Regions from separate parts of the Clostridium cochlearium genome, predicted to be linked through region 2. Evidence: predicted binding sites of a transcription regulator. Region 2 holds the regulator's gene; the other holds the start of a gene.
What was found. Region 2 encodes LexA, which represses DNA repair genes until DNA is damaged. Its sites were predicted from a motif close to CNAACANNTGTTNG; they were not measured.

Region 1: CKV72_RS01370 (DNA polymerase IV) is a predicted target of LexA. The motif match lies at 3,098-3,111, and genes of this name have one in related genera.

Annotation. Positions count from the first base shown of each region.
Region 1 is NZ_LT906477.1:270,057-285,931, reverse strand. It holds gene CKV72_RS01390 (hypothetical protein) at 1-64, opposite strand, end outside; gene CKV72_RS12320 (hypothetical protein) at 123-344, opposite strand; gene CKV72_RS01385 (hypothetical protein) at 420-938, shown strand; gene CKV72_RS01380 (hypothetical protein) at 1,064-1,474, shown strand; gene CKV72_RS01375 (cupin domain-containing protein) at 1,518-1,859, opposite strand; gene CKV72_RS01370 (DNA polymerase IV) at 2,005-3,072, opposite strand; gene CKV72_RS01365 (hypothetical protein) at 3,241-3,552, shown strand; gene CKV72_RS01360 (TIGR00266 family protein) at 3,662-4,342, shown strand; gene CKV72_RS01355 (NCS2 family permease) at 4,412-5,707, opposite strand; gene CKV72_RS01350 (hypothetical protein) at 5,879-6,358, shown strand; gene mscL (large-conductance mechanosensitive channel protein MscL) at 6,426-6,830, opposite strand; gene CKV72_RS01340 (mechanosensitive ion channel family protein) at 6,858-7,736, opposite strand; gene CKV72_RS01335 (hypothetical protein) at 7,760-8,032, opposite strand; gene CKV72_RS01330 (ABC transporter ATP-binding protein) at 8,174-9,949, opposite strand; gene CKV72_RS01325 (ABC transporter ATP-binding protein) at 9,942-11,681, opposite strand; gene CKV72_RS01320 (MarR family winged helix-turn-helix transcriptional regulator) at 11,683-12,117, opposite strand; gene CKV72_RS01315 (M20/M25/M40 family metallo-hydrolase) at 12,346-13,455, opposite strand; gene CKV72_RS01310 (spore coat protein) at 13,641-14,096, shown strand; gene CKV72_RS01305 (GTP pyrophosphokinase) at 14,145-15,704, opposite strand.
Region 2 is NZ_LT906477.1:1,106,529-1,122,403, reverse strand. It holds gene CKV72_RS05420 (GNAT family N-acetyltransferase) at 1-281, shown strand, start outside; gene CKV72_RS05415 (pyridoxal phosphate-dependent aminotransferase) at 311-1,501, opposite strand; gene CKV72_RS05410 (cache domain-containing protein) at 1,812-2,585, shown strand; gene CKV72_RS05405 (methyl-accepting chemotaxis protein) at 2,621-3,169, shown strand; gene miaB (tRNA (N6-isopentenyl adenosine(37)-C2)-methylthiotransferase MiaB) at 3,338-4,663, shown strand; gene mutS (DNA mismatch repair protein MutS) at 4,729-7,374, shown strand; gene mutL (DNA mismatch repair endonuclease MutL) at 7,386-9,248, shown strand; gene miaA (tRNA (adenosine(37)-N6)-dimethylallyltransferase MiaA) at 9,265-10,209, shown strand; gene hfq (RNA chaperone Hfq) at 10,260-10,499, shown strand; gene CKV72_RS05375 (methionine gamma-lyase family protein) at 10,597-11,880, shown strand; gene lexA (transcriptional repressor LexA) at 11,914-12,516, opposite strand; gene CKV72_RS05365 (hypothetical protein) at 12,668-13,030, shown strand; gene CKV72_RS05360 (tyrosine recombinase XerC) at 13,048-14,034, opposite strand; gene CKV72_RS05355 (Glu/Leu/Phe/Val family dehydrogenase) at 14,345-15,610, opposite strand; gene CKV72_RS05350 (DUF378 domain-containing protein) at 15,795-15,875, shown strand, end outside.

The sequences.
Region 1 (15,875 bases), 840 kb from region 2:
CTATTGGATCACAGTTTTCCTCTTGTCTTACAAGTAATTTATGTATTTTAATTTTATTCTTCATTTATAAATCACACCCCACGTTTTTATTTAAAAGTTTAATATTATAGTAAATATTAATACTAGCATTCATTATAATAACAGCATTCACTACAACAAGATTTTTTAATAATTATTAGTAAGATTATTATTATTAATATCAGCTCTATATTAATGCTACATTTAACTGGCGGGGGTAATGGAGCATCTACATTTACCTTTATACTTTTACAAGTATCACAAGGCTTAACTATTGTTTTACCTTGACCCCATATTAAGTTACAATTCTTTTTATTATTAATCAATGCTTTAAAAAGTTACAAAATTACATCACCTTTTACAAAATACTTCATAATATAAAAGCATAGGAGGTGACATATATGGCAGTTTTGAATTATAGCCTTGAATTAAAAGAAGGTTTTCCACAATGTAATCCTGATGGCACACAAACTTGGGTTTATATTATTACTAAAACAGGAGATACTTCCAGTGAAGAAATTAGCCACTGGGATTTAGAACTTTGTCCAGAACATGAAGTGTTAAGAGTTTCTAAAAATGGTGTAGAAGTTTCTGCAGAAGATGCAGATGATATAGATGTAACAATATTTTATCCAGAAAATGAAAATGCCTCTTGTTTATTCTTACCTGATGAAAATGTAAGAGTAATAAAATGGAATAATCTAAATGATGATGAGGTTGCTCCAACTGCTCTAGGTGAATTTAACTTCGTACTATCACGTTGCTTCCAAGAAGGTGAAATTAGAGCATCCATTAAAGGTGGTAGTGAACAAACTGATGGTTGTGATATAAGAACTATAATAGGTCCTACTTGTGAAGAGGAACCTTCTAGAGGTATAGATTTTTCAAATTTAAAAGATATGGATATAGTAGATGACTAAAAATAGAAAAAAATGGACCCTTTTAATTTATGGTAATGGTAATAACGAAATAGAACCTGAAATATACAGTAATTTTTCTACTCTTACAAATCTTAAGGATATAAATAAAAGAAAATTTTAATTCTATGGGAGAATATTTTATTGAAAATAATATATATGATACAAAAGAAATAAATAAATTATTAAAAACTAATGTACCTAAACCTTGTTCAAATTATATAAAAGAAATAAACTCGTTGATTTCATCTTTATGTATTTATAATAGTTGTTTTAATAAAACTATTCCTATAAAATTTATTTGCGCAGACTTGGGTAGAGCTATAGCTTTATATAAAAGATTGTCTTTTGCTAAAAATAATTCTTGGACTAAACTTCTTAGTAAATATGAAATTGAAAGTAAGCAAAAGATTTCTGATTTAAAACCCCTTACACTATCCAATGCTGCTATTTATAGTTTTTTAAAAAATTTAAATCCCCATTTATCTTCTAATAAAATATTAGATATAATTAAAAGATTAAAATCTAATTCTATATAATAAGACCCCAATGCTAATTTTTAGCACAAGGGTCTTTTTATTTTTATTGCTCAAATATAACTATAAGAAGCATTTTAAATTTTTCTGTTGCATATAAGGCATGAGGTATACCTGATGGCATTACTATAGTTTCACCTTTTTTTACATTAAACTTTTCATCTCCAACTGTTATTTCTGCCTCTCCATCAATAACATAAACCATTGCATCTCCATCAGATGAATGAGAGCTTATCTCCTCTCCTTTGTCAAAGGAAAATAAGGTTACACTGGAACCTTTTCCTTGAGAAAGAGTTCTACTTATTACTTGACCCTCTTGGTATTCTACTAGTTCTTCTAAATTAAAAATCTTTGCAAATTCTACGTTTTTAATTAAATTATTTTTCATATAATTCCCTCCAATTTTAAATAAAATTTAATTTATATTTTTTAAAGTGATAATCTATGATTTTAGTATAGTATATTTTTCCCTTAAATTCCGTAACTTATGCTACCAAATTGTAACTTATTTAAAAGAACTCAAAGAACTTATTTTAACTTCTTTGGGAGTTCATAAGTTGTTCTATAGTTAATTGTTCAATTTTAATTTCTGAAAGATTTGATAGTGTAAGACCTATAAGTCTTAAGGGGTCTTTTATATTTATGCTATCAAGTATTTTACAGGCTTCAATATATATTTTTTCTTCTTCATTAATATATTCTTTTAAGGTTTTACTTTTGGTTGTGATTTCAAACTTATAATTTTTTATTTTTACTGTTACTGTCTTTCCCCACATGTGGTTTTTCCTTAAACCCTTTGATATACTTTTAGAAAAACTATACAGATATTTTTTAATTTCTTCTATATCTTTAGTATCCTTTCTTAGGGTTGTTTCATTTCCTATAGATTTTCTTTCTCTTCCAACTTCAACTTCTCTATTGTCAATTCCTCTTATTCTTTCATATATTTCTAATCCAAATTTACCAAAATACTCTATAAAAAGATCTAAGGGAAGCTTATACATATCTTCAATTTTAAAAACACCTATATTATTCATTTTTTTCACTGACTTTTTTCCCATTCCATGTACTTTATTTATTGATAAAGGTAATAATATATCTGGAATCATATCTTTTTTTATTATTTTTATTCCATTTGGCTTATTCCAATCCGAAGCTAATTTAGCTAAAAATTTATTATAAGAAATTCCAATAGATGCAGTTAGTCTTTCCCTTTTCCATATTTCTTTTTTTATGTAATCTACAACCTTTAAAGGTTCTTTACCACAATTTGTTATATCTAAATAGGCTTCATCTATGGAAACTGGTTCTACAACTTCAGTTATTTCATAAAATATTTTAAATATATTCTTTGATACTTCCCTATATCTATCATGTCTTGAGGGAACATATATACCATAGGGACATTTTTTTCTAGCCATAAAAACAGGCATAGCAGAATGAACACCATATTTTCTAGCTTCATAGGAAGCTGTTGCCACAACTCCCCTACCACTAGTTCCCCCAACTATAACAGGTTTTCCCTTTAATTTAGGATTATCTCTTTGCTCTACAGAGGCAAAAAAAGCATCTAAATCTATATGCATAATAATTCTATCCAAATTACATACTCCTTTACATTTTAACCAAACTTATGTTCTTATATATTTTATCATATATTTTAAAGTATTTCTTCTAAAGTTAAGAAATTCTTAATATATTATGTAATTTTTACTTAAGATTTAATTTTTATAATATATATAACAAAACAAAGACAAGGAGAATCTAAAATGGAAATGCGTGAATGGAGAATTGGTTCTTTAACCTTAGGACTATCCCTTATAATTTCAGGAATTGCTTTTATATTTTTTAATATTTATGGAAATGAAGATTTTTTAATAAAAGCGTTAAATTGGTGGCCTATTATACTTATAATTTTAGGATGTGAAGTTTTACTTTCTAATAAATTATATATTATGGGCAAAATAAGCTGTAAATTAGATTGGATAAGTGTACTATTTATATTTATACTATTAGGTTTTTGTTTTGTTACTGCTTTATTTTGTTTTCTTATAAAAAACGGAATGCTGTACTACTTATAATACCCCATGTAAAATAACTAGGGAATAGAAATTATTCTCTAGTTATTTTAATATTAATTTAAGATTATTATGATATAATTCATTTAATAAATAGTGGGGAGTGATTTATTTGAATTACGAAATAAAAGGTGGTACTTTACCTGTTGTTATTTGTAATCTTAACCCTGGCGAAAAAGTTGTTTCTCAAGCTGGGGCCATGGGTTGGATGTCTGATAATATAATTATGGATACTAATATGAAAGGCGGACTTATGGGCGGTCTTGGAAGAATGATGTCTGGAGAATCCATATTTTTAAATACATTTACCTGCAGTGGAGGTTATGGTACTATAGCCTTTCCTTCTTCTTTTCCTGGTAAAATATTAGCTCTTAATTTATCTCATGGTGAAAGTGTAATAGCTCAAAAGGATGCTTTTCTAGCTTCAGAAGAAAGTGTTTCTCTTACAACATTTTTTAAGAAAAAACTTTCAGCAGGTCTTTTTGGTGGTGAAGGTTTTATACTTCAGAAAATCACTGGTCCTGGATTAGTATTTTTAGAATTTGATGGATATATAGAAGAATATACTTTATCCCCAGGTGAAACACTAAAAGTTGATACAGGATATGTAGCTATGTTTGAACCCTCTGTTGATTTTGATGTGACTACAGTAAAAGGAATGAAAAATATATTTTTTGGTGGTGAAGGATTATTCCTTACTACTTTAACAGGTCCTGGCAAAGTTTATCTTCAAACTATGCCTATGCAAAACATGGCAGCACATATATATAGTTTAATTCCACATAAAGATTGATTAAAAAAGAGCTGTTGAATTAGCGATATTTTAAATCGCTATTAACAGCTCTTTTTTATTTGTATCTTATTAAACACTAAGTATGAAATTAATTAAAAATATAATTGATATTATATACATTGGCAAAGAAACATCTTCTTTTTTATTTGCAGCTAATTTAGCAATAGGATATGCTATAAATCCAAAGGCCATACCATCTACTATGCTATAGGTTAATGGAATCATAGTTATAATTAAAAAAGCTGGAAATCCTTCTGTAAAGTCATTGAAGTTTATATTTAAAACATTTTTAATCATTAAGCTTCCTATAATTATAAGTATTGGTGCTACAGCTGAATTTGGAATAACTTTTATAAGTGGAAGGAAGAATATTGAAAGAATAAATAATATTCCTGTAAATATAGAAGTTAAACCCGTTTTTCCTCCAGCTGCAATTGCCGCTGCACTTTCCACAGTGGCTATAGTTGGGCTAGTTCCTAAAATACCACAAGTAATTGAAGATAATGCCGTGGATTTATAAGCGTTTTTAAATTTTTCTGGTTGTTTAAGCATAATATTTACATATCCATTAAGAAGTCCTAAATTTTCAAACACCAAAACTAATACCAATGAAAATACTGCTGTCCAGAAACTTATAGTTGTTATTCCTCCAAAGTCTAAATTAAAAAATACATCTCCATATCCTTGAAAACTTAATCCTTGAAAATTTATTGATGATACATCAACCAACCCTAGTAGATAAGATACCCCTGTACCTAAGATTATGCTTATCAAAAAATTTCCCTTTATATCTTTTATGAATAAAAATAATGTTATAGCTAAATTTATAAGGGTTGCTAAAACTAGTGGATTTTTTAAATCTCCTAGAGTTACAAAATTACTTTGGTGTGAAACTATTATTCCACCCTTTTGAAATCCTATAAAGGTTATAAATATTCCTATTCCCACAGTTATTGCTTCTTTTAAAGAATGTGAAATAGATTTTGTGATAATATCTCCAAGTCTTGTAAAAGTTATTATTGAGAATATTGCACCCGCTATAACCACTGCTGTTAAAGCTTGTTGTACAGAAAGTCCCATGGATTTTATAATAGTATATGAAAATAAAGCATTTACCCCCATACCGGGTACTACCATAATAGGCACATTTCCTAAAAGCCCCATTATAATGCAACCTAAAAAGGATACTAATATAGTAGCAATAATTCCCACTTCTAATGGAATTCCTGCATCAGAAAGTATTGATGAATTAACAGCTATAATATAGACTACAGAAAAAAATCCTGTTAATCCAGCTAATAATTCACCTTTAACAGTGGTTTTATATTTTGTTAAGTCGAATATCTTTTCAATTATTTTCTTCATTTCTTATTACCTTTCTCATATACCCTCAGCCCACCCTCATTATTAATAAATAATGCAATAATTATTATATCAAAGGTTAGAGTAAAATCAAACTTAAGAAATTATTAATATTTCATATGATATTTCATTAAGAATTTTACAATACAATAAGTATTAAAGAGGTGGTAATAAATGAAAAACAATAAATTTTTAACTTTTATTTTTTCCTGCATTCCTGGAGCTGGACACATGTATCTAGGCTTTCAAAAAAAAGGATTGCAAATTATGCTTTTATTTTTTTCCTTATTATTTTTAGGTGATTTTTTAAGAACAAATATATTTTTTGTTCTTATACCTGTAATATGGTTTTATAGCTTTTTTGATGTAAGAAAAGCTTTTAATAAAAGTGAAACTTTTGAAGATGAAATAATATGTTTTTCCTTAATTAATTTTGATCTTAAGTATATAGGATATTTCTTAATTTTTGCAGGAATTATAGGATTAATGAATGGAGCATTGTTCCCTATACTGAGTGTTTATCTAGATTGGCATACTATAGAAACTATAAAAGATGTACTTATGTCTTTAATTTTAATAATTATAGGAATTAAACTTATATGTGGTAAAAAAGTTTATTATAAAAGATTAAATCCCCCTTCTGATGAGAATTAGGTAAAAAACTAATAATTTACAATTTGTTCATTGCCCCCGAGGGTCAAAAAAAAGAAACTATTTAAAATTAAATAGTTTCTTTTTTTAGAATGTCTCTTATTTCTGTAAGTAATTGTTCTTCTTTAGACGGTTCTTCTACTTTAGGCTTTTCTTCTTCTTTCTTCTTAAAAGAATTTATAAGTTTTACAAATAAAAATATAGAAAAAGATATTATTAAAAAATCAACCACTGATTGAATAAATTTTCCATAATTTAATACTATTTTAGAGCCATCCATAGACATTACAGTTAAACTTAAAGTATCAAAATTAACTTTTCCTAGTAATAATCCTACTGACGGCATTATTATGTCCTCTACTAAAGAACTTACTATTTTACTAAAAGCTCCTCCTATTACTACACCTACTGCTAAGTCTATTGCATTTCCTTTTACTGCAAATTTTTTAAATTCTTTAATCATATTTTTAAACATTACATTTCTCCTTTGTTTTTGATATATTTAAACCAATTCTATGTCCTTTTCTTTTCCTATTTGTTTTAAGATTTCTTCTATTATCTTATGTTCTGTATTTCTAGAATTTCTAATTTTACACATAAATCTTAAAGTTAAAGTGATTTTTCCTTCTGCTATAGAAGTGTATATGGTATGGGATAAATTTTGATAATATATAGGATGTTTTTTAGAAGCTATATTCAGTGATTCCTTCACATCTCCTTCTATATCTCCCAAAATAGAATCTGCCACTTTATTCATTATTTCTTTAGTCTTTTCCCAATTACTTTTAAGAGTTATATTTATCTCTATTTCATTCCAAGTAAATGGGAAATCTCCAGTTTCATTTATTACCTCTGTGGTAATAAGTTTTATATTAGGTATATAAACAAATCTTCCAGTACTTTGTCCATATATTTTGTTAGTTTTAGTTACTTCTATTATAGTAGTGTAAAACCAATCTATTTCTACTACGTCACCAATATTATCATCTATTTTTATTCTATCTCCAACTTTAAAGGGTTTGTGTGAGTTAATTATAACCCATCCTAAAAAGTTTGATACTAAATCTTTAAAAGCAAAAGCCATACCTGCTGAAAATAATCCTAAAAAAGTTAATATATCTTTAGATTCATAAACCCAAATAGGGATTAGAAAAACTAGAAAAAGAACTTTATTGATAAAGGATACTTGTTTTTTTAATTTTATAGTTCTTTCAGAACTTAAGTTAGCTTTTTCTATAGATTTATATATAAATCTATAGATTAGATAAAATACAATCAAAAGCATAATTGATACTATAAATTTAGGAACTGTTCCTACATATTTAAATTTTAAACTTATAGACTTAAACACTGAGGTCAACTTTGATAAAATATCTTCCATAATATAAAGTGTACCCCCTTTATCTACTCTTCCTTTTTATCCAATTCTTCTATTATAAATTTATCAAAATATATATCTTCCATAAAATTATCTTCATTAAAAGTAGTTTTGTTCATTCTTTCAAATTCTTTATAATTTGTAGGTAGCCAATAGGGATTGGAGATATCCAACCTATTGCATATTTCTTTTATACAAATTTCTAAATCTTTTTCATATTCTTTTTGTGAATTAGAAACTACTATTTCTTCTTGAATCATTTTATTATCTTTCATGAGTTTTCCCCATATTCTTGGCATATTATTCCTCTCTTTCTGTAAGTTATGTATAAATACAATAATAAAGTACATATTACCTTCTGTAAAGTTTTATTATAATAAAAAATAAGTAAAATAACTTTAAATTATCTTAAGCTATCTTACTTATATTATCATAAATTTTTAAATTTTAAACTGTGAAACATATAAATTATGATAGAATCCTTCATCTTCCATTAGGGTTTCATGATTTCCTCTTTCTATAATTTCACCATTTTTTATAACTAATATTTTATCTGCTTCTTCTATAGTCTTTAGTCTATGAGCTATTACAAAGCTAGTTCTACCTTTCATAAGATTTTTTAACCCCTTTTGTATTTGAAGTTCTGTTCTAGTATCTATATTACTAGTTGCTTCATCAAGAATTAATATATCTGGATTAGAAAGTATTACTCTAGCTATAGATAAAAGCTGTCTTTGGCCATGACTTAAATTTTCACCTTGAGATGTTACAATAGTATCATATTTTTTTGGTAAATGCTTTATAAAAGAGTGAGCATTGGCAAGTTTTGCAGCTTCTATTATTTCTTCATCTGTAGCATCTAGCCTTCCATATCTTATATTGTCTTTTATTGTTCCAGAAAATAAATAGTTATCTTGAAGAACCACTCCTACTCTTCTTCTTAGGGATTTTATACTATATTCCTTTATATCTAAATTGTCTATTTTTATATTTCCATCATTTATATCATAAAATCTTGTTAATAGATTTATTATAGTTGTTTTTCCTGAACCTGTTGGTCCAACTAAAGCTATAGTTTCCCCTGGATTACATTGAAAATTTATATTTTTTAATACTGGTGTATATTCTTTATATGAAAAGTTTACATTTGTAAAATCTACTTCTCCCTTCAGAGTTTCTATTTTAACTGCACTATCCTTATCTTGTATATCTGGTACTTCATCTATAATTTCAAAAACTCTTTCTCCTCCAGCTATAGCTGATTGTATTGTATTATATAAGCTAGCTAGTTGATTTAAAGGTCTTGAGAATTGTCTTGAATAGTTTACAAAGCTTGCAATTATACCTACAGTTGCCATACCCTTTAGGGTTAAAACTCCTCCTACAGCTACTACTAATGCAAAACCTAAATTGTTTATAAAATTCATAAGTGGACGCATTGCACCAGATAATATTTCTGCTGTAGTAGTTGTTGTTCTTAACTTATTATTTTTTTCTTCAAATTTATTAAATACATATTCTTCTCTACTAAATAGGGTTATTATATCCTGTCCTCCAATAGTTTCTTCTATTAACCCATTTAAGTCTCCTAAAGATTCTTGTCTTTCTATAAAAGATTTTTTTGTTAATCTTCCTAAGTATTTAGTTATAAAAAACATAATAGGGATTATTATGAATGTGGCTAAAGCCATAATTGGATTTAAAAGAAACATGGCCACTGTAACTCCTATTATTGTTAATATACTTGAAAGTATTTGTATAACACTTTGAGTTAGAGCATTATTTAAATTATCAATATCATTAGTAGCTCTACTCATAATGTCCCCATGGGCATTGTTGTCGAAGAATTTTAAAGATAATTTTTGCAGCTTTGAAAATAATTCTGCCCTTATATCTTTTATTGTTCTTTGGGATACTATAACCATTATATAGGTTTGAAGCCATGTAAATATAGCAGTTAACACATATATTATAGCTAATATTAATATTATCTTTATAGCTCCTGGTACATCTTTAACCGAAATATAATCATCAATAGCTACTCCTATAAAATAAGGTCCTAGAACCCCTAGTACAGATGTTATTAGAACTAATAACATAACTGTCCACAGAGCCTTTTTGTTTTCTTTTTTTAAATATTCCCAAATTCTTTTTACTGTACCTTTAGTATTTTTTGCCTTTTTAACAGGTCGAAAGGCATTTTTTCTTTTAGACATTTTGTTCCTCCTTTCCACCTTGAGAAAGGTAAATTTCTTTATATACATCACAATTTTTTAGTAATTGTTCATGAGTTCCACACCCTACTAATTCACCATCATCTAATACAAGTATCATATTGTAATTAATTATAGAGGATATTTTTGAAGCAATCATAAATGTAGTAGTTTTACTAAATTGCTCTCCTATAGATTTTTTAATAATTTTTTCAGACTCAGCATCTACTGCACTAGTTGAATCATCTAAAATTAATATAGATGGATGCCTTACTAATGCTCTTGTTATAGATAATCTTTGTTTTTGTCCTCCTGATAGATTTGTAGCCTTTTGTGTTAATTCATAATTAAATCCACCTTCAAATTTATCTATAAATTCCATAGCACAAGCTGCTTTTGCTGACTTTATCATTTCATCTAATGTAGCATCTTCTTTACCATATTTAATATTTTCTTCTATAGTTCCAGAAAACAATAATGCCTTTTGTGGTACCATACCTATAGATTTTCTTAAAGAAGAAAGTTTTATATCTTTAATGTTCACTCCATCTATTAATATTTCTCCATCACTTACGTCATAAAGCCTTGATATAAGTTTTACTAAAGTAGATTTACCACTGCCAGTAGAGCCTATTATGCCTACCTTACTTCCAGCCTTCACCTTAAAATTTATGTTCTTAAGAACTAAATCATCATCTCTATTATAACTATAAGATACATCCTTAAATTCTACTTCTCCTTTTATATTGTCAAGTTCTTTTGCATCAATACTATCTTTTATTGTTATTTCTGTATCTAATATCTCCATAGCTCTTTCCATGGAAGGAAAAGCTCTTGTTATGTGTATAAATATCATACCTATCATCATTAAAGACATTAAAATTTGAAGAAGATAATTTAAAAATGCCATAATCTGTCCTATTTGAATTGTACCTTTATTTACATTAACAGCTCCAATCCATAGCGTTGCTATCATAGCTCCGTTAATTATTAAACTCACTATTGGAATCAAAATAGATATTAGCTGCATTGCATCTATATTTTTTAAAGTTAAGTTTTCATTTACTTTTTCAAATTTTTCTATTTCATGATCCTCTCTTACAAAAGCTTTTACAACTCTTATGCCAGATAAATTTTCTTGTATAGATGTATTTACTCTATCTAAAGCTTCTTGAACTTTTTTAAATAAATTTCCTACTCTTTTTCCCAAAACCATTGTAACTACAAGAATTAATGGAATAACTACCAAAAGTATTGGTGATAATTCATAAGTACTTGTAAGTACCATTACTATACTTCCTATAAATAAAAGAGGTGCTCTTACAACTACTCTAAGCATCATCATTATTGCCATTTGTATGCTGTTTACATCGTTGGTTAATATAGTTATTAATTTACCGCTTTGGAATCTATCTATATTTTCACCTGAAAATTTTTGAATTTTTTTGTATAAATCCCTTCTTAAATCTGTAGATAAATTTACTCCTGCTTTTGTGGAAAATATTATACACATAACACCACCAAAAAGACCTAAAAAAGCAATTAATATCATAAGAGATCCTGTTTTTAATACATAGGTAAAATCTCTATTAGCTATACCTATATCTATAATATTTTGCATAAGCCTTGGTTGATATAAATCCATAACTACTTCTAAAACCATAAAAAGTGGCCCCATAATAGCTAAAAATGTATATGGCTTTAAGTATGCAAATATTCTTTTTAGAGATGCCATATTACCTCATTTCCTTTCCTTTTAAATTATTATATATTTTTCCCAATATATTGCTAAAAATATCCTTTTCTTTTTTAGAAAGACCTTCAAAACAACTTTCTTCAAAGTCTTTATAAGCTATTTTTATAGTATCTATCATTTCATAAGCTTTATTAGTTAAATATATTCTACTTATTCTTAGGTCTTTTTCGTCATCCTTTTTTTCTACAAAACCTGCTGCTTCAAGTCTTTTTACCATTTTAGTTATAGTTGCTGGCGCTGTACATAGCTTATTACATAATTCCTTTTGAGTAAGCCCCTCATTTTTACAAAGAATAAAAAGCAAAGCAGGTTGCCCTCTATAAAGTCCTATTTTATTTAGCTCTTCTTCTAATCTTTTAAAAGTTAATCCACAAACCTTTAAATGATTTATAATTAGACTATTTTCTATATCCATATACTTCCTCCATTATTTAGCCGGCTAATAAATTTCATAGTAATTATTATATTCAATAGTTTTATAAATGTAAATAGACTTTTTTAATTAACAGCTAGTAATTAATAGTAAATAGCCAATGTAGAAATTCCTTAAAGGGATTTGTTTAAATTGAAAAAACCCTTACATATTAATGCGTAAGGGCTTTATTAGTGTTGTAAATTATTTAAAAGTATTTACAAAAATTTATTATTTTCTTAACATAATTTGATATACTAGTTTTGCAGTATTGTTTAAATTTTCTATAGTTATATATTCTTCTGTAGTATGAACCTTTGCCATGCCTGTAGCTAGATTTACTGCTTTTATGCCATTTCCGTTAAATACATTGGCATCACTTCCACCACCAGAGGCTGCTGGTTGAAAGTTTACTCCTATTTCTTCACAAGCTTTCTTAACTATTTGAACTGTTTCATCTTCTACATCTAAATTAACAGGATCATAACTATGAGTTACATCTATATCAACAGTTACTCCAAATTTTCCTGCTGCTTTATTGAAACATTCTACCATATGTTCTGTTTGTTTCTTCAATTTATCTTTATTTATGCTTCTAGCTTCTGCTTTTATTTCTACTTCTGGACAAACTATATTAGTTGCTTTACCACCTTCAATAATACCTACATTTGCTGTAGTTTCTTCATCTATTCTAAGAAGTTTCATATTGCTAATAGCTTCTGCTGCTACTTGTATTGCACTTATTCCTTCTTCTGGTGCTACCCCCGCATGAGCTGCTTTTCCATTTACTTTTACATTTATTTTATCTTGTGCTGGAGCTTTTATTATTACCTTACCAACATCTCCACCACTATCTAATATAAATGCTTTTTTAGATTTTATTTTTGAATAATCTGCATTCTTAGATCCTTTTAAACCAATTTCTTCACAAATAGTAAATACTACTTCTATAGGACCATGAGATATGTTGTTTTCTTTAATTGTTTTTATAGCTTCAAGTACAGAAACTATTCCTGACTTATCATCTCCACCTAATATTGTATCGCCACTGCTATAGATAACTCCATCTTTAATAACTGGCTTTACACCTATACCTGGAGTTACAGTATCCATGTGACAACTAAATAATATTGGTTCTATATCTAAATCACCTTTTAAATATCCATAAACACTAGTTCCATTAGAACCTACTTTTTCTCCGGTGTTATCTGTAGAAACTTCCATACCTAATTCTTTCATATCTCTTATAAGAGTTTCCATCATTTCTTTTTCATTTAGACTTTCACTGTCTATTTGAACATACTCCAAGAATTTATCTAACAATCTTTCTTCTTTTATCATTTCCTACCTCCTATGATGAATTCTAAAATTGCATTTTTTTAATTTTCTTAATATATTTATACTATCATTTACCACATTATTTATCAATTATATAAAAAAATTTTTCTATAATATAATTTGATTTTAGTGGAATACTATTTGTAAATAGGATAAATATCTATATTATAGAAAGGGGTTTTTTAACTATGGCTCTTACAAGTAAAGAACAGGCATACATTGAAGATAATCTAAATGCTGAATACTTATGTATAAGAAAGTATGAACAGTATGCATCAATTGCAGCTGATCAACAATTAAAACAAATGTTTACGGATCTCGCAAATAAAGAACGTAAACACGCAGATACTCTTAAAGGAATGCTTTCTGGCAGCAATATAACTCCACAAAATATCTTTGAAAGTTATAATAGTCCTGCCGGTGACCAATCTAATATTCAAAGTAGTCTTGGTATTACAGATGCTCAATTGTTAAATGATGCTTTAGCTACTGAAAAACATGTATCAAGCACCTATAATACATCTGTTTTAGAATCTATGGATCCTAATATAAGAAAGCAACTTCAACATATTCAAAAAGAAGAACAAGATCATGCCCAGACCCTCTTTAATGCAATGCATTCACGAGGATGGTATGAAGTATAATAAAATAGGAGATAGGCTTTAAATATAAAAGCCTATCTCCTATTTTTATTATTTTATTAAAGCATTTTCATTTATATTACTTAATTTTATTAGATGTAATGCATCCTTTGCTGTTATTTCTGACAATAATTCTAGCTTGTCTATGTATTTTAGTATTCCTTCACTTACATGTATCTTTCCTGAATGATTTTTTACTCTCTCTATAAATTCTTTTACATTTTCTACACCTACTTTATAGTCGAAAACAGAAAATACTTTAAATTTAAAGAATTCCAAGTAAATGTCCTTAGTATTTTCCCATTCTTCAAAAGTATTTACATTAGCAACTACTATTTTAATTATATTGTCTATTATTTTATTTATACTTTCTATATTTTCTTCGTATACAAAACTTATAGAATCTATTTCAACAAAGCAATTGGCAAGTTCTTTCATCATTGAATTTACTATACTTTCAACTTCACTTTCTTCAAATAAGAAGTGAAGTTTTGTAAAACTTTTATTATTGTAAAATCTTCCTTTAAAATATGCTATAAAATCTTCAAAATCCTCAGCATTATTACCTAATTCTATTTCAAAAAGCATTTTAAAAAATATATTCCATTGAAAATCCTTATTTATAGAATTTAGCATAACATCTCCTATGATTCCACAAAACTCGTCTTCTATACAAATTTGTCTTTCAAATTTTATTTTTTCCGTAAAATTCATTTCATTTTTACCAATTTCATTTAATCTAGATAGAGTTTTTAGCAAAGTTTGATTGTATTCTTCTAAATTTTCCGCATTATTTGTTCTAAATATGTATTTCATTATAACATCACAGGATCTTCTAAAGTCTACAATCAAACCTATATGATTTCTCATTTTTGTAGAAAAAATATCATAAATTATTTTAGCCATCATCATTTCTAACTGTGCTTTTCTAATTGTAGGATCTATGGTATTAAGTTGATTAACCTGTTTATAAATAAGTAATAGCTGATTATCTATCATAGATAGATTTTTCTTAATAGATCCCATTATATTTTTAAAGAAGTCATCTACTAACATATAATTATTATTTTTATATATTACTTTATGCTCTATTTCACCCCAAAATATATTAACTAGGGATTTTATTTGAAGTTCAAAATTAAACCTTTTGTCATCATATTGGTAAAAACCATCTATTCTAAATATTTCAAACCCATTTCTTTGTTGTTGAGGTTGTTCTCCTGTTAAATCCAATTTTATATTTTCATTTATTTCATTATAATAATATCCATTCTCATCTTTTTTGTTAAAATTATTTTTAATTTTTTCATATATATTATTTTCATCTTCAATAAATCTGCACTCAATTCTTATACCTATTAGGTCTGAAAGATTTTTAAATAATTCTTCTGGTGATTTATATTTTTTATAATAATTATTTCTTATTATCTTTTCTTTAAGACTTTTAGATGATTTAACTCTAGAATTTACATTTAAAAATCCTCCATCTTCACCTTCTAGTGATTCCTCAAAGTATATCTCTATTTCTTTACAAACTTTTTCTAAATCTTCCTGTAAATCTTCTAAATGTTCAAGGGATTTATCAATAAATTGAAACATTCTCAGTTCCATAAGCTTCCTCCTAATTATAACAATATATAGCAAAATATTTATTTCCAATATAAGTTTACCATATTAAGCATAGAATTAGGAAAATCAATAAAAAATTTAACAAAAATTATACTTTTATAAGTTTTTAATCTACATAAAAATAGGATAACCTTTTTTTGGTTAGCCTATTGA
Region 2 (15,875 bases):
GGGCCATATTTGTTATGGATGGTAATAAATATATAGGATATGGTCAAATAATATTAATAAGCGATATACCTGTTATAGTCAATGTGGGTGTATTAAAGGAATACAGAGGTAGAGGCATTGGAAAAGCTTTAGTATGTTATTTATTAAATATAATAAATAAACTCAATTATAAAGAGGCTTTTATAACAGTAGATTCAATGAATACAGTGGCCTTAAACTTATATAAAGAATGCGGATTTAAATTTAATAGAAAAGTTTATACCATGGAAATAAAGACATAACCAGGAATAAAATGTTCCTGGTTATGTCTTTATTTATTATATTCTTCCAATGCTTTTTTTAGTATTATCATAGCTTCTTTTAGGTCTTCTGAATTAATGCAATAGGATAATCTAACTTCATCTCTACCTAATCCCTCTGTAGTATAAAATCCTTCCGCTGGGGTAACCATAACAGTCTTATTATTGTATTGAAAATCTGTTAGCATCCACTTTGTGAACTCATCTGAATTGTCCACAGGAAGCTTTGCTATAATATAAAAGGCTCCAGAAGGCTTTTCGCAGTGAACACCTGGTATGTCGCAAAGTCCTTCGTATAGTATATTTCTTCTTTTTTCATATTCAATTCTTACTTCTTCTATATAGCTTTTAGGAACATTTATTAAATTAGCAGCTCCTATTTGATCAAGAGAAGAAACACTAAGCCTAGCTTGGCACATTTTCATAAAGTTTTCTGTAACCTTTCTATTTTTACATATTAAAGCCCCAATTCTTGCTCCACAGGCACTATATCTTTTAGATATACTATCTATTATAATTACTCTATCTAATATATCCTTCATATCCATAAAAGATGTAAATTCAAGACCGTCATATACAAATTCCCTGTAAACTTCATCAGATATTATAAATAGATCCTTTTCCTTTGCTATATCAGAAATCATCCTAATTTCCTCTTTAGTATAAACAACTCCAGTTGGATTACTAGGATTTGTAATCATTATAGCTTTTGTATTATCTTTTATAGAATTTAAAATTTCTTCTTTATTTTTTATTCTAAATCCATCTTCTCTATAAGTTCTAAAGGATATTATTTCTACTCCTGCCATTCTAGCCATTGTATTATAGTTGGTATAATAAGGCTCTGGAACTATAACACTATCACCAGCATCACATATGGTTAATAGGGCATATAAAATCCCTTCACTACCTCCATTAGTTACATATACGTCTTCTTTATCTAAATCTATATTTATACTTTTATAATATTTTACAAAGGCATTTATTAAGTCCTTATTTCCCTGGGAATTTTCATATTTTATAATTTTATCATCAAAATTTTTGATTGCATTAACAAATTCCTCTGGTGTTTTAATATCCGGTTGACCTATGTTCAAATGGTGAACATGAATTCCTTTAGCTTTTGCTTCATCAGAGTAAGGAATAAATTTCCTTATTTCTGAAAATCTAAGTTCCTCTATTCTCTTTGAAACTCCTAACATAATATTACCTCCCTCAAGTTTTAACTAAACAACCTCTATATACGAATTTTAAATATATTCATATATTATATTTCATAATCTTAAAAGATTCAAACTTTTATTCTTGCATTTAATTTTACTATTAATATATATAATTTTAAAGAACCATTGTATATTAAAATAGACTATACAGTGGTTTGAGTTTTTGTAATTTAAAAGAAATATATATAATTTTATGTATATTATGTTGCTTTTTATTGAAAATTTGATTATTATTAAATAAACATATTAATTTGAATTTTAAATAAATTGGAAATCAGGGGGATTGACTATGAAGGGGTTAAAAGCAAAAATGATTTACTTTGTAACTTTTATATCTATGTTATGTATGATAATACTGTTGACCATAAGTTACAAAATATCCTATTCTTCTCTGCATGAAGAGTTTAAAGGTAAAAGTGTAGAAACAACTAAAAAATATTCAGAAGAATTCGATAAATGGTTGGGAATTGAAAGTAGTAATCTTATAGAAATAGCTAAAAACATTAATCATTTTAAAATTTATGACTACAATAAACTACAACAGTACTTGGCATTTCAATTAAAAGATAAGGAAAGTACTTCTTCGGATATATATGTATTATTTCCTAACAATAAAATGGTATCAGGAGCTGGTTGGGTACCAGATAAAGATTTAGACTTTAGAGAAAGGGATTGGTACAAAGAAGCAATAAATAAAAAGCAAGTATTTTTTTCAAATCCATATTTTGATCCTGCCTTTGAAAAAATAGTAGGAACAATATCCTATCCAATTATAGATAATAATAAGGTTATATGTGTTCTAGCAGCAGATATAACTTTTGACTCCATTACAAATGAAGTTAAAAAAGCAAAAGTATCTGAAAAATCCTATGGATTTTTATTAGATAGTGAAAACAATATAGTAGTCCACTTCAATAAGGATTACAATCCTGATGGAAAAACTACTAAAAATCTATCTGAAATAGCTAATGGAAATTTAAAAAATTTAAGTGATAATATAAAATCTAATAATCAAGGTTTTGAAAAAAATATAGACTATTTGAAACCATATATAATGTTATAGAAAATTTTAATGAAAGTGTTGCTGCTATAAGTGGCATGACTAGTGAAATAGTAGGAATATCTGAGCAAACTAATCTTTTAGCTTTAAATGCATCTATTGAGGCTGCTAGAGCTGGGGAATACGGAAAAGGATTTGCAGTAGTAGCTAATGAAGTTAAAAGTTTAGCCTCTGAATCCGCTAAAACCGCTGATATGATAAGTTCTAGTATTGAAAAGCTACTAAAAGAAGCTGCTAAATTTGAGGAGATAAAAAAAGATTCTTTACAAATAGAGCAATTCAGGAAAAAAATTAGCGAAGAAGTGTTAAATTCATTTTCATCAATTCAACAAAATCTAAAAGAGGATATGGATAAAATAGGAGAATTACTAGTTCAAATAAATGATATAAATTCAAGCAAGGAAAATATTAAAACTATTATAGAAGATGTAAATGAAATTTCTCAACAATCCGCTTCGGCCACAGAGGAAATAACTGCATCCATACAAAACCACACAGCTATTATAGATGAAATGATACAAGATATATCCTCTTTAGATAATAAAATAGAAGAATTAAGTAACTCCGTTAAAAAATTTAAGCTATAAATATTAATTGGTTAAAATAAAAGTTTCAAAGAAATAATAATTTCAATGAAACTTTTATTTTTTTAATTTATAATATAATGTAAATGGCTAAATAAATAAAAATATAGTATAATATAGACTGTTATACTAATGTAGGACTAAATTATACTAATGAGGTGAACAAATAATATGAATAAAAAAGGTGAATTTTATATAGAAACTTGGGGTTGTCAGATGAATGAAGAGGACTCCGAAAAACTATCTGGTATGTTAAAAAATATGGGATATGAAAATACAGAGGATAGAAATAAAGCGGATATTATAATATTTAATACTTGTTGTGTAAGAGAAAATGCAGAACTTAAAGTATACGGTAATTTAGGCATATTAAAAGGATTAAAAGCAAAAAATCCTGATCTTATAATTGCTGTTTGCGGTTGTATGATGCAGCAAGAGGGTATGGCTGAAGATATAATAAAAAAATATCCTTTTGTAGATATAATATTTGGAACCCACAACTCATATAAATTCCCAGAGTACTTAAATAGAACAAAACAAGAGGGAAAATCTATAATTGAAGTATGGGATAAAGAAGAAGAAATAGTAGAAGGAATTCCTGTAGATAGAAAGAGTTCTACTAAAGCCTTTGTAACTATAATGTATGGATGCAACAATTTTTGTACATATTGTATAGTTCCATATGTAAGGGGTAGAGAAAGAAGTAGAGAAGTTTCTGATATAGTAAAAGAAATAAAAGAGCTTGTAAAAAGTGGCTATAAGGAAATAACCTTATTAGGTCAAAATGTAAATTCCTATGGAAAAGATTTAGATCCTAAGGTAAGTTTTGCAGAACTTTTAAGGATTGTTAATGACATAGAAGGTATTGAACGAGTTAGATTTATGACTTCTCATCCAAAGGATTTAACAGAGGATGTAATTTATGCCATTAAAGAATGTGATAAATTATGCAATCATATACACCTACCAGTTCAATCTGGCTCTAGTAGGATTTTAAAGAAAATGAATAGATCCTACAGCAGAGAAGACTATTTAAAACTAGTTAATAAAATAAAAGAAGAAATACCTAACGTGGCAATTACAACAGATATTATTGTAGGATTTCCTGGTGAAACAGAAGAAGATTTTAATGAAACTTTAGAACTTGTAAAAGAAGTAGAATATGATTCCGCTTTTACATTCTTATATTCAAAAAGAAAAGGAACCCCTGCATACGATATGGATGAGCAAGTTCCTGAAGATGTAAAACATGAAAGATTTGAAAAACTGGTTAAAATAGTTAATGAAAGTTGTGAAAAGAATAATAAAAAATATCAAGATAAAATAGTTAAGGTGCTAGTAGAAGGCGAAAGTAAAAACGATAAAAATAGATTAACTGGTAGAACAGATACAGGAAAACTTGTAAACTTTACTGGAAACAAAGATAATATAGGTAAGATAGTTGATGTTAAAATAACTAAAACTCTATCATTTTCCCTTGATGGAGAAGAAGTATAATTAAACTTTATAAAAAAGCTCTTTTAAAGGGCTTTTTTTGCAACATATTTTAGGAGGTGACAATTTTGAAACTTACACCAATGATGCAACAATACTTAGAGGTAAAAGAACGATGTAAAGACTGTATATTATTTTTTAGATTAGGTGACTTTTATGAAATGTTTTTTGAAGATGCTGAAACTGCATCTAAAGAATTAGAATTAGTATTAACAGGACGAGACTGTGGTCTTTCTAAAAGGGCTCCTATGTGTGGTATACCATATCATTCAGCTTCTAGCTATATAAATAGATTAGTATCTAAAGGATACAAAATAGCTATATGCGAACAGTTAGAAGACCCATCCTTAGCTAAAGGAATAGTTAAAAGAGATATTGTAAAGATAGTTACACCTGGTACTTATTCAGATAGTAATTTTTTAAATGAAACTAAAAATAACTATATAATGAGTCTGTATACAGAAAATGATTCCATGGCTATGTGCTTTTGTGATATATCCACTGGGGACTTTTTTGCCACAGATCATTGTTTAGATGAATCCGTTATATTAGATGAAATTTCAAAATTTGACCCTAGTGAATTATTAGTAAATGAGGATATATCCAATAATATTTTAAAAGAAATAGAGAACCGTTTTAGTATATCTATTACTAATTTAGAAAAGGATTGTTTTCAGGATAATAACCTATTAGAAGAACAATTTTCTAATTTTAATAAAAAAGAATATTCCTCAGTTTTAATAAAGTGTGGTAATGGACTTTTAAAATACATATTTGAAACTCAGAAAATGTCCCTTGGACATATAAACTTTTTTAAACATTACAATATAGTAGATTATTTATCTATGGATATAAACTCTAGAAGAAATTTAGAAATTACAGAAACTATTAGGGATAAATCTAGAAAAGGATCTCTTTTGTGGGTATTAGATAAATGTAGTACCGCTATGGGAGCAAGGCTTTTAAGAAATTGGATAGAACAACCCTTGATAAATAAAGAAAAAATTGATAAAAGGCTAAATGCCGTAGAAGAATTGGTATTAAATATATCATTACACCAGGACTTAAAAGATGTTTTAAGGGATATTTACGATATACAAAGAATAGTTGGTAAAATCTCTTCTAAAAATGTAAATGCAAAAGAACTCCTTTCATTAAAAAATTCTATAGAAAAATTACCTTATGTAAAAAATATACTGTCCAAATTAGAATCAGATTTATTTAAAGATATGTTTTTAAATTTAGATGAGTTAAGGGATATTTATGATCTATTAGAAAAATCTATAATGGATAATCCATCTATTACAATAAAGGATGGTAATCTTATAAAAAATGGTTTTAATAACGACATAGATGAACTTAGAATGGCAAAATCTCATGGTAAAGAGTGGATTGCAAATCTTGAAAATAGCGAAAGGGAATTTACTGGAATAAAATCTCTTAAAGTTGGATATAATAAAGTCTTCGGATATTTTATCGAAGTTACAAAATCCAATTTATCCTCTGTACCTGAGGGAAGATATATAAGAAAACAAACATTATCAAATTCTGAAAGATATATAACTCCTGAATTAAAAGAAATGGAAGATAAGATTTTAGGAGCGGAAGAAAAATTAATTAATCTTGAATATGAAGTGTTTGTAAGTATAAGAAATTCTATAGAAAAAGAAATAGACAGAATGAAGTCTTCTGCAAATATAGTGGCTATTTTAGATTGTTTAAGTTCCTTAGCTACAGTGGCCTTAGAAAATAATTATTCAAAGCCCAAAATAGTAGAAGGGGATAGCATAATCATTAAAGATGGAAGACATCCAGTAGTAGAAAAAATGATTCCTACGGGTAGCTTTGTAGCCAATGATACAACTATGGATACTGAAGATAATCAAATGCTATTAATTACAGGGCCTAACATGGCAGGAAAGTCTACATATATGAGACAAGTAGCTTTAATTACTATAATGGCTCAAATAGGTAGTTTTGTTCCTGCAAGGGAAGCTTCCATATCCCTTTGTGATAAAATATTTACAAGAATAGGGGCCTCCGATGACCTATCTGCAGGTAAAAGTACCTTTATGGTAGAAATGTGGGAAGTTTCTAATATACTTAAAAATGCTACATCTAAAAGCTTAATTATTTTAGATGAAGTGGGTAGGGGAACTAGCACTTTTGATGGATTAAGTATAGCTTGGGCTGTTATCGAGTATATTTGTAATAATAAAAAATTAAGATCAAAAACTCTTTTTGCTACCCATTATCATGAATTAATTCAATTAGAAAATAAAATCAAGGGAGTAAAAAATTACTCTGTATCAGTAAAAGAAGTAGATAAAGATATTGTATTTTTAAGAAAGATTATAAAAGGCGGAGCAGATCAATCCTATGGTATAGAAGTTGCAAAACTTGCTGGACTTCCAGAGGATGTAATAATGAGAGCCAAAGGAATTCTTGAAAGTATAGAAAAAAATAAGGATAATAAAATAGAAATTAATGATATAAAAGAGAGTAAAAAAACTGTTAAAGAAGAAACTAAAAAAGAAATAGCAATGGATCAATTATTAGAACACAATGATTTTCAAATTAGCTTTACTCAAATTGAAAAAGAAAACTTAATTAAAGAAATTTCTTCAATTGATATATTAAATTTAAATCCTATGGAAGGATTTAATAAGCTATATGATTTAATTAATAAAGCTAAGTCTATTGAAAAAAAGTAGGGTGAAATATTTTGAAGAGAATAAATATATTAGATGAATTTACATTTAATAAAATAGCCGCTGGAGAAGTGGTGGAAAGACCTTTTTCTGTAGTAAAAGAATTGGTTGAAAATAGCATAGATGCTGAAGCTAAAAATATTACAGTGGAAGTTAAAAATGGGGGACAGGATCTTATAAAAGTTTCAGATGACGGTATTGGAATTTATGCAGATGACATAGAAAAAGCTTTTTTACCTCATGCTACTAGTAAAATTTCAAATATAGAAGATATTTTTTCTTTAAACACTATGGGATTTAGAGGTGAGGCTCTGCCAAGTATAGCCTCCATCTCTAAAATTCACTTAAAATCTAAGCCTTCAAGTAAAGATATAGGTAAGGAAATATACATGGAGGGTGGTAATTTTATATCCTTTAATGATATAGGAATGAATACAGGTACTACTATAAAAGTTACTGACCTTTTTTATAACGTACCTGCTAGATTAAAGTTTTTAAAATCACCTTCTAGGGAAAGTTCTCTTATATCGGATATTATACAACGGCTTTCCCTAGCCAATCCCAATATAGCCTTTAAACTTATAAATAATGATAGAACAGTTTTAAATACCTATGGTTCTGGAAATTTAGAAGATGTTATACGGGTTATTTATGGTAAAAAAACTTTAGAAAATGTAAATTATTTCGAAAGTCATAGTGATATTATATCTGTCTATGGGTATATAGGAAATGCAGAACTTAGTAGGGGAAGCAGAAACAATCAAAGCATTTTTGTAAATAAAAGATATATAAAAAGCGGATTAATTACTGCCGCTGTTGAAAATGCTTTTAAATCTTTTTTAACTATAAATAAATTTCCTTTCTTCGTAATATTCATAGATATATTTCCAGAATATATAGATGTAAATGTACATCCAACTAAAACTGAAATAAAGTTTAAAGAAGATAAAAGAGTGTTTTCCTTTGTATTTCACACAGTACACGAAAGTATAAAGAAAAGCTTGTATAAAGAATTTAATACTCAAATAACAGAGGATGTAAAAGAGGATAATAAAGAGATAATTAAAGAAAATCCATCTTTATTTGAAAGTGTTAAAAAGGTACAGATACCTATTGACCTAAAAAGTGCTACTAAAGATATTGAAAGAACAAGTTTAGTTAATTCAGCATTAAACAACGTTAGTAATGTTACACAAAATACTATAGATAAAAGTATTACAATAGATAAAAAAGAAAACTTTCAAGAAGATAAAATTAATAATATTGCTACAGAAAATACAAAAGATGAGGTTCCTAAATTGCCTGAAATGAGGATTATAGGACAATTTGATAATACCTATATTTTAGCTGAAAGCTTTAAAAATTTATATATAATAGATCAGCATGCTGCTCATGAAAAAATACTATTTGAAAACTATAGAGATAAAATAAAAAAGGAACAGGTTAAATCACAAGTACTGTTACAACCTATTGTAATAGAATTGGATCCAGAGGACTTTTCCTATTACATGGATAACAAAGATTTATTTTGTAAAACAGGATTTAATATAGAATTATTTGGAGAAAATACAGTAACTATTAGAGAAGTTCCTTTTATTATGGGTAAACCTGATATAAATAATTTATTTATGGATATAATTGATAATATAAAAGCCATGGGTAGTGGAGAAACCACAGAAGTAAAATATGACTCTATTGCCATGCTTGCGTGTAAATCAGCAGTTAAGGCTAAAGATAAATTATCAAAAGAAGAAATGGAAGCTCTTATAAATGATTTAAGTTTTGCAAAAGATCCCTTTAACTGTCCTCACGGTAGACCTACTATAATAAAAATAACATTATCAGAATTAGAAAAAAAATTTAAAAGAGTACAATAAGGGGGATACTTAACTTATGAAAGATTTATTTATACTATCTGGTCCTACAGCTGTAGGCAAAACAGAAATTTCTATAAATTTAGCAAAGAAATTAAAAGGGGAGATTATATCCTCGGATTCAATGCAAATATATAAACATATGGATATAGGCTCTGCTAAAATATCAGAAAAAGAAAAAAGGGGGATACCTCATCACTTAATAGATGTAGTTGAACCTTGGGAAAATTTTAGTGTAGCTGAATACAAAGATAGTGTTGAGGGTAAAATAGAAGAAATCTATAATAGGGGCAATATTCCTATGTTAGTTGGTGGAACTGGTTTATACATTAACTCAATAATATATAACTACAGTTTTACTGATGCAAATAAAGATGATGACTATAGAGATTATCTTCAAGAATTAGCAAAAGAAAAAGGAAAAGAATATGTTCATAGTCTTTTAAAAGATATAGATGAATATTCCTATAACAATATCCATTACAATAATTTAAAAAGAGTAATTAGAGCATTAGAGGTATATAAAGTTACTGGAAAACCCATGAGTGAATACGCCAAAGAAGAAAAAGAAAATTTATTTAATATTCCATATTCCATATATTATTTTGTGCTGTATATGAATAGGGATAAATTATATGATAGAATAAATATGAGAGTAGATAAAATGCTACAAGAAGGATTATTAGATGAAGTTAAAAAATTAAAAGAAATGGGTTGTAATGAAACTATGCAATCTATGCAGGGTATAGGATATAAAGAGTTGCTATACTACCTTAATGGTGAAATATCTTTAGATGAAGCTGTATATTTAATCAAAAAAGGAAGTAGAAATTATGCTAAACGTCAATTGACCTGGTTTAGACGAGATCCTAGAGCTATATGGATAAATAAAGATGAATTTGAAAATGACGATGCTGTGGTAAGTGAAATACTTGATAAGTTCAATAAATTAAAAGGATTTTAATTTATTTTATAGAACTATATATAAATGTAAACATATTGGAGGGGATTATATTGGCTAAGACTATAAATAATTTACAAGATATATTTTTAAATAGTGCTAGAAAGAATAAAATTGAAGTTACAATACATTTAACTAATGGATTCCAAATAAAAGGTTTCGTAAAAGGCTTTGATAATTTTACTATAATATTGGATTCCTTAAATAAGCAAATGCTTATTTATAAACACGCAGTTTCTACTATTACTCCTAGTAAAGATATATTATTTACTCCACAATCTGCAGAATATTAAAATATAAGTGTAAAAGAATGGGCATTATTTTGCCTATTCTTTTTTTATGTGATATCATATAAAGTCGTAGCAATTTTTATTTTGGAGGTAAATTATAATGATAGACAGTACAAAATATTTACTAAAATACAAATATAAAATAAGTGATAATACATTGGATCTATATGAAAAAGCACTCAAAGATGTAGAACCACAATTTAAAGCTTATGATGAAATAAGAGAATTTAATCAACTAAAAGTTCTTAATGCATTTCAAGAAGAAAGAATTAGCGATGCTCATTTTACTAATAGTACCGGATATGGTTACGGAGACATGGGAAGAGATACTTTAGATAAGGTGTATGCTCGTATATTCAATGCAGAAAGTGCATTAGTAAGGCCTCATTTTGTAAGCGGTACTCATACTATAGGAGCTGCTTTGTTTGGGAATTTAAGGCCAGGAGATACTATGCTTGCTGTAGTGGGAACTCCTTATGATACCATACATAGTGTAATAGGTTTAAGCGGGGAGAAGAACATAGGTTCTTTTAAAGAGTATGGAATAAACTACAAACAAGTTGATTTAAAAGATGGTAAATTGGATTTCCAAGGCATAGAAAAGGCAATAAAAGAGGATCAATCCATAAAAATAGTACATATTCAAAGATCCACAGGTTATTCCTGGAGAAAGGCTTTACTAGTATCAGAAATAAAAGAAATTATAGATTTAGTAAAAAGCATAAGACAGGATATAATTTGTTTTGTAGATAATTGTTATGGTGAGTTTATAGACATAATAGAACCAACAGATGTGGGAGCAGATTTAATAGCTGGTTCCTTAATTAAAAATCCAGGAGGGGGATTGGCACCTACTGGAGGATACATTGTAGGTAAAGAAGAATATGTTACTCAAGCTTCTTACAGATTAACTGTACCTGGTATAGGAGCTGAATGTGGATCAACCTTTGGAGTAATGAGACTTATGTATCAAGGGCTATTTTTAGCACCTCATGTATCTATAGAAGCCTTAAAGGGAGCGGTTTTATGTTCAAGGCTTATGGAACTTGCAGGTTTTGAAGTTTTACCTAAATACAATGAAAAGAGAAGCGATATAATACAGGCTATAAAATTCAATGATAAAGATAAGGTTATTAATTTCTGTAAGGGAATACAATTCGGATCTCCTATAGATTCTTTTGCCCATTGTGAACCATGGGATATGCCAGGTTATGATGATCAAGTAATTATGGCGGCAGGAGCATTTATACAAGGATCTTCCATTGAATTATCTGCTGATGCACCAATAAGGGAACCTTATATAGCTTTCTTACAAGGTGGATTAACCTTTGACCATGCAAAAACCGGTATATTAATGGCTTTAGATAGAGTTTTAAATCACTAAAAAATAGGTCTTGTGATATCACAAGACCTATTTTTAATATTTTCTATATAAGCCAACAATTTTTCCTATTATTTCACATTGCTTTACAATAATAGGTTCCATAGTTTTATTTTCTGGTTGTAATCTTATGTAATCTTTTTCTTTAAAAAATCTTTTAATGGTAGCTTCATTATCAAGTAATGCTACTACTATTTCACCATTTAATGCAGAATTTGTTTTTTCAATTATAGCCATATCTCCATTCATTATTCCTGCATCTATCATGCTATCACCTTTAATTTTAAGCATAAATAATTGATTATCACTTTTTACATAATCTATTGGCAAAGGAAAATTATCTTCTATATTCTCCACTGCTAAAATTGGTTTACCAGCAGTAACCGTTCCTATAACAGGAATATCTATCATTTCTTTTTTTATTATAGAATGATCTAAAACTTCAATTGCTCTAGGCTTAGTAGGGTCTCTTCTTATGACTCCTTTTTGTTCTAATCTTTTTAAGTGGCCATGAACTGTAGAGGTAGACCTTAATCCTACCGCATTGCAAATTTCTCTAACTGATGGTGGATATCCTTTTTCTCTTAATTGTTCTTTTATAAATTCATATATTGCTTCTTGTTTGTTTTCTCTGGCCATGTAAAACACCTCTCAAAATTTAATACAATTTACTTGAAATTATAGCATACATCTGCCTAAATATCAAACTTATGTTCTTTTAAGCCCTTGAATATATAATTTTACTTTGATATAATACTTAAGCGAAAATAAATAAAAAGGGGATAGAAACATGGCAAAATATACAAAATGTATTTTAAATCCAGAAAAGAATTGTGATGATTGTAATAAATGTGATCTTTGTGATTTAGCTCCTTCTAAAATATGTGATAATTGTGGAAAGTGTTTAGAAAAGGGCGCCGAAAATGGCATGAGAAGTTTAGAAATAAGTAAAGTAATGGAAGAAGAAGAAAAAAATATAGATTGGTTAGGTGAAGATATAACTTCTAATTATTCAGAAGAAGATGATGAATGTCCTTTTGAATTTATTGAAGACGTAGAAGGCCTAAAAGAAATATTGACAGATGAAGAAATGTCAGAGAAATTTACATATGAAGAATTTCCTGGATTAATTAAAATTAAAAAGATGAAATAACAAGCATTAAATGCTTATTATTCCATACTTTCGCCACTTAGAGGATTTAAGCTAACAGCTTCTCTTAATTTTTCATTATCCACATGAGTATAAATTTGAGTTGTAGATATATTTTCATGGCCTAATATCTTTTGAAGGCTTCTAATATCTACATCTCCATGTTTATACATAAGAGTTGCAGCAGTATGCCTAAGTTTATGTGGAGTATATTTTTTCTCGTCTAAATTAGCTTTTTTTAAATATTTTTTAAGCATAAGTTCTACAGTTCTTTTATTTATTCTAGTATTATTTCTACTTATAAATAACGCATCCTTATCCTTTATTTTATCTAAATTTTTATTTCTAACTCTTAAATAATCTTCTATAGCCTTTAAACAGGCTCTATTTAAATAAATAGTCCTTTCCTTATTACCTTTACCCACCACATAAAGGGTATCTTCTTTTATTTTAGAAATATCTATACTACATAATTCAGACAGTCTAAGTCCACAATTTAGAAATAATGTAATTATACAATAATCTCTTTCCTTATTAGGTCCATCAATAGAGGAGAGAAGTCGTTTACTTTCTTCTAAAGTTAAATATGTAGGGTTTCTTTTTTTGATTTTAGGTGACTCCAATTCTAGAGCAGGGTTCTCATTTAATATTTTTACTTTTCTATGTAAAAACTTAAAAAATGATTTTAATGTAGCAACTTTTCTAGCTTTAGCATAACTTCCATTGTCTCTATAATTATCTAAAAATGCCATAAAGGAATAGAGATCTGTAAGATTTATTTTTCTTATAAATTCATCGTCTACATCGCTAATGTCTATTTCTTCAAATTCTATATCCTTTGGCAATTTAGTTTTATATAATTTTAAAAATCTAAAAAACATAACTAAATCTACTTTATATCCACTCATAGTATTAGGTGATCTTTCTTTTACTGTAGTTAAATAGTTAAGAAAATTATTTAATTGTTGTGGTAATTCAGGGTCATATATATTTCTAAGCTTGTACATATTGATAAAAACCTCCTAAATTTTGCCCAACTTCGCTAAATGTGTATTTAGCGAATATATTTTAATGAAAAATATATAATAATATATATTTGTATATTATCTATAATTATATATATTATTATATACCATGGATTTAAATTTAAAAAATAATTTATATTTTTTATAAAACACATAAAACTACTTATAATAATTTCTTAAAATATTTTTTATGAATAAATCCGTTTACTATTTTTTCTCTTTTATCATATCAATTGATACATATTATCATTAAATAAAGTAGAAGTTAAAAACTTCTACTTTATTTTTATTTTTAATACCAACCTCTAGCTTTCATGGATTTTGCTAATTTATTTATAGCATACATATAAGCTGCATTTCTCATAGTACAATTGAATTTTTCTTTCATTGACCAAACATTATTAAATCCTTCTACTAAAAATTCTTCTTCACGAGATTTAACATCTTCTTCATTCCAGTAGTAGTTATCTAAGTTTTGTACCCATTCAAAATAAGAAACTATAACTCCACCTGCATTTGTTAATATATCTGGTGTAACTTCGACTCCTTTTTTCTCTAATATTTCATCCGCTGCAGGTGTAACAGGTCCATTGGCTCCTTCACAAATTAATTTAGCATTTATTAATTTAGCATTGTTTATGTTTATAGAATTTTCTAATGCTGCAGGAACTAATACATCTACATTTAAGCTCCAAAACTCTTCTTCTTTTATTTCAGAACTTCCACCAAAACCTAGTAAAGTTCCATTCTCTTTAAAGTGTTTTATTAATTCTTCAACTTTTAATCCCTTTTCATCATGTATAGCATAGAATCCTTTTTCTCTATCCCATTCAGATACACTAACTATTTTTCCACCGAGTTTTTCTATACAAAGTGCTGCATGGCTTCCTACATTTCCAAAACCTTGAACAGCTACGGATGAATTTTCCAAACTTCTATTAAGTTTTTTCAAAGCTTCTCTAGCAACTATAGCAACCCCTAATCCTGTTGCTTCTGTTCTACCTTTTGAACCATTTAATTCTACTGGCTTACCTGTAAAAGTTCCCCAATCATTTTGTCTTGAAAGCTTATTATATTCATCTGCCATCCATGCAATTATTTCACCATTGGTATTTACATCTGGAGCTGGTATATCTATATCTTCACCTATTATTTCGTAAAGTTTATCTACATATCCTCTACTTAATCTTTCTAATTCACCTTTAGATAAAGTTTTAGGATCTACTATAATTCCACCTTTTCCACCACCAAAAGGAAGATTTGCTATAGCACATTTAAAAGTCATCCATATAGATAGCGCTTTTACTTCATCTAAGTTTACATTTTGATGGAATCTTACCCCACCCTTTGTAGCACCTATAGAATTATTATGTTGACTTCTGTATCCTTTAAATACTTTTATACTTCCATCATCCATTTTAACTGGAATATTAACTTCAAGAACTCTCGCTGGTTCCTTAATTAATTCATAAACACTTTCGCTTAAATTTAAATCTTCACAAGTTTTCTTTATTATTTTTTGCACATTTTTAAACGGATTTAATTCTTCAACATTCATTGTTTTAACCCCCTAATCTATTAGCATATATTTATTATACTACTTTTTTTACAAATTTCTTGTATTTTTTTGAAATTTGTATTAACTATTTTTTACAACCCCATTGTATAAATACGTTCTATAAATTATAGTTCATTAATATAATTTAATTAGAATAGTATTAAAACAAATGGGAGGCACTATTATGTATAAATTTAATTTAGTTGACAAAATTTCTTTCTTATTAGTATTTATAGGAGCTTTAAACTGGGGTCTTTTAGGTCTA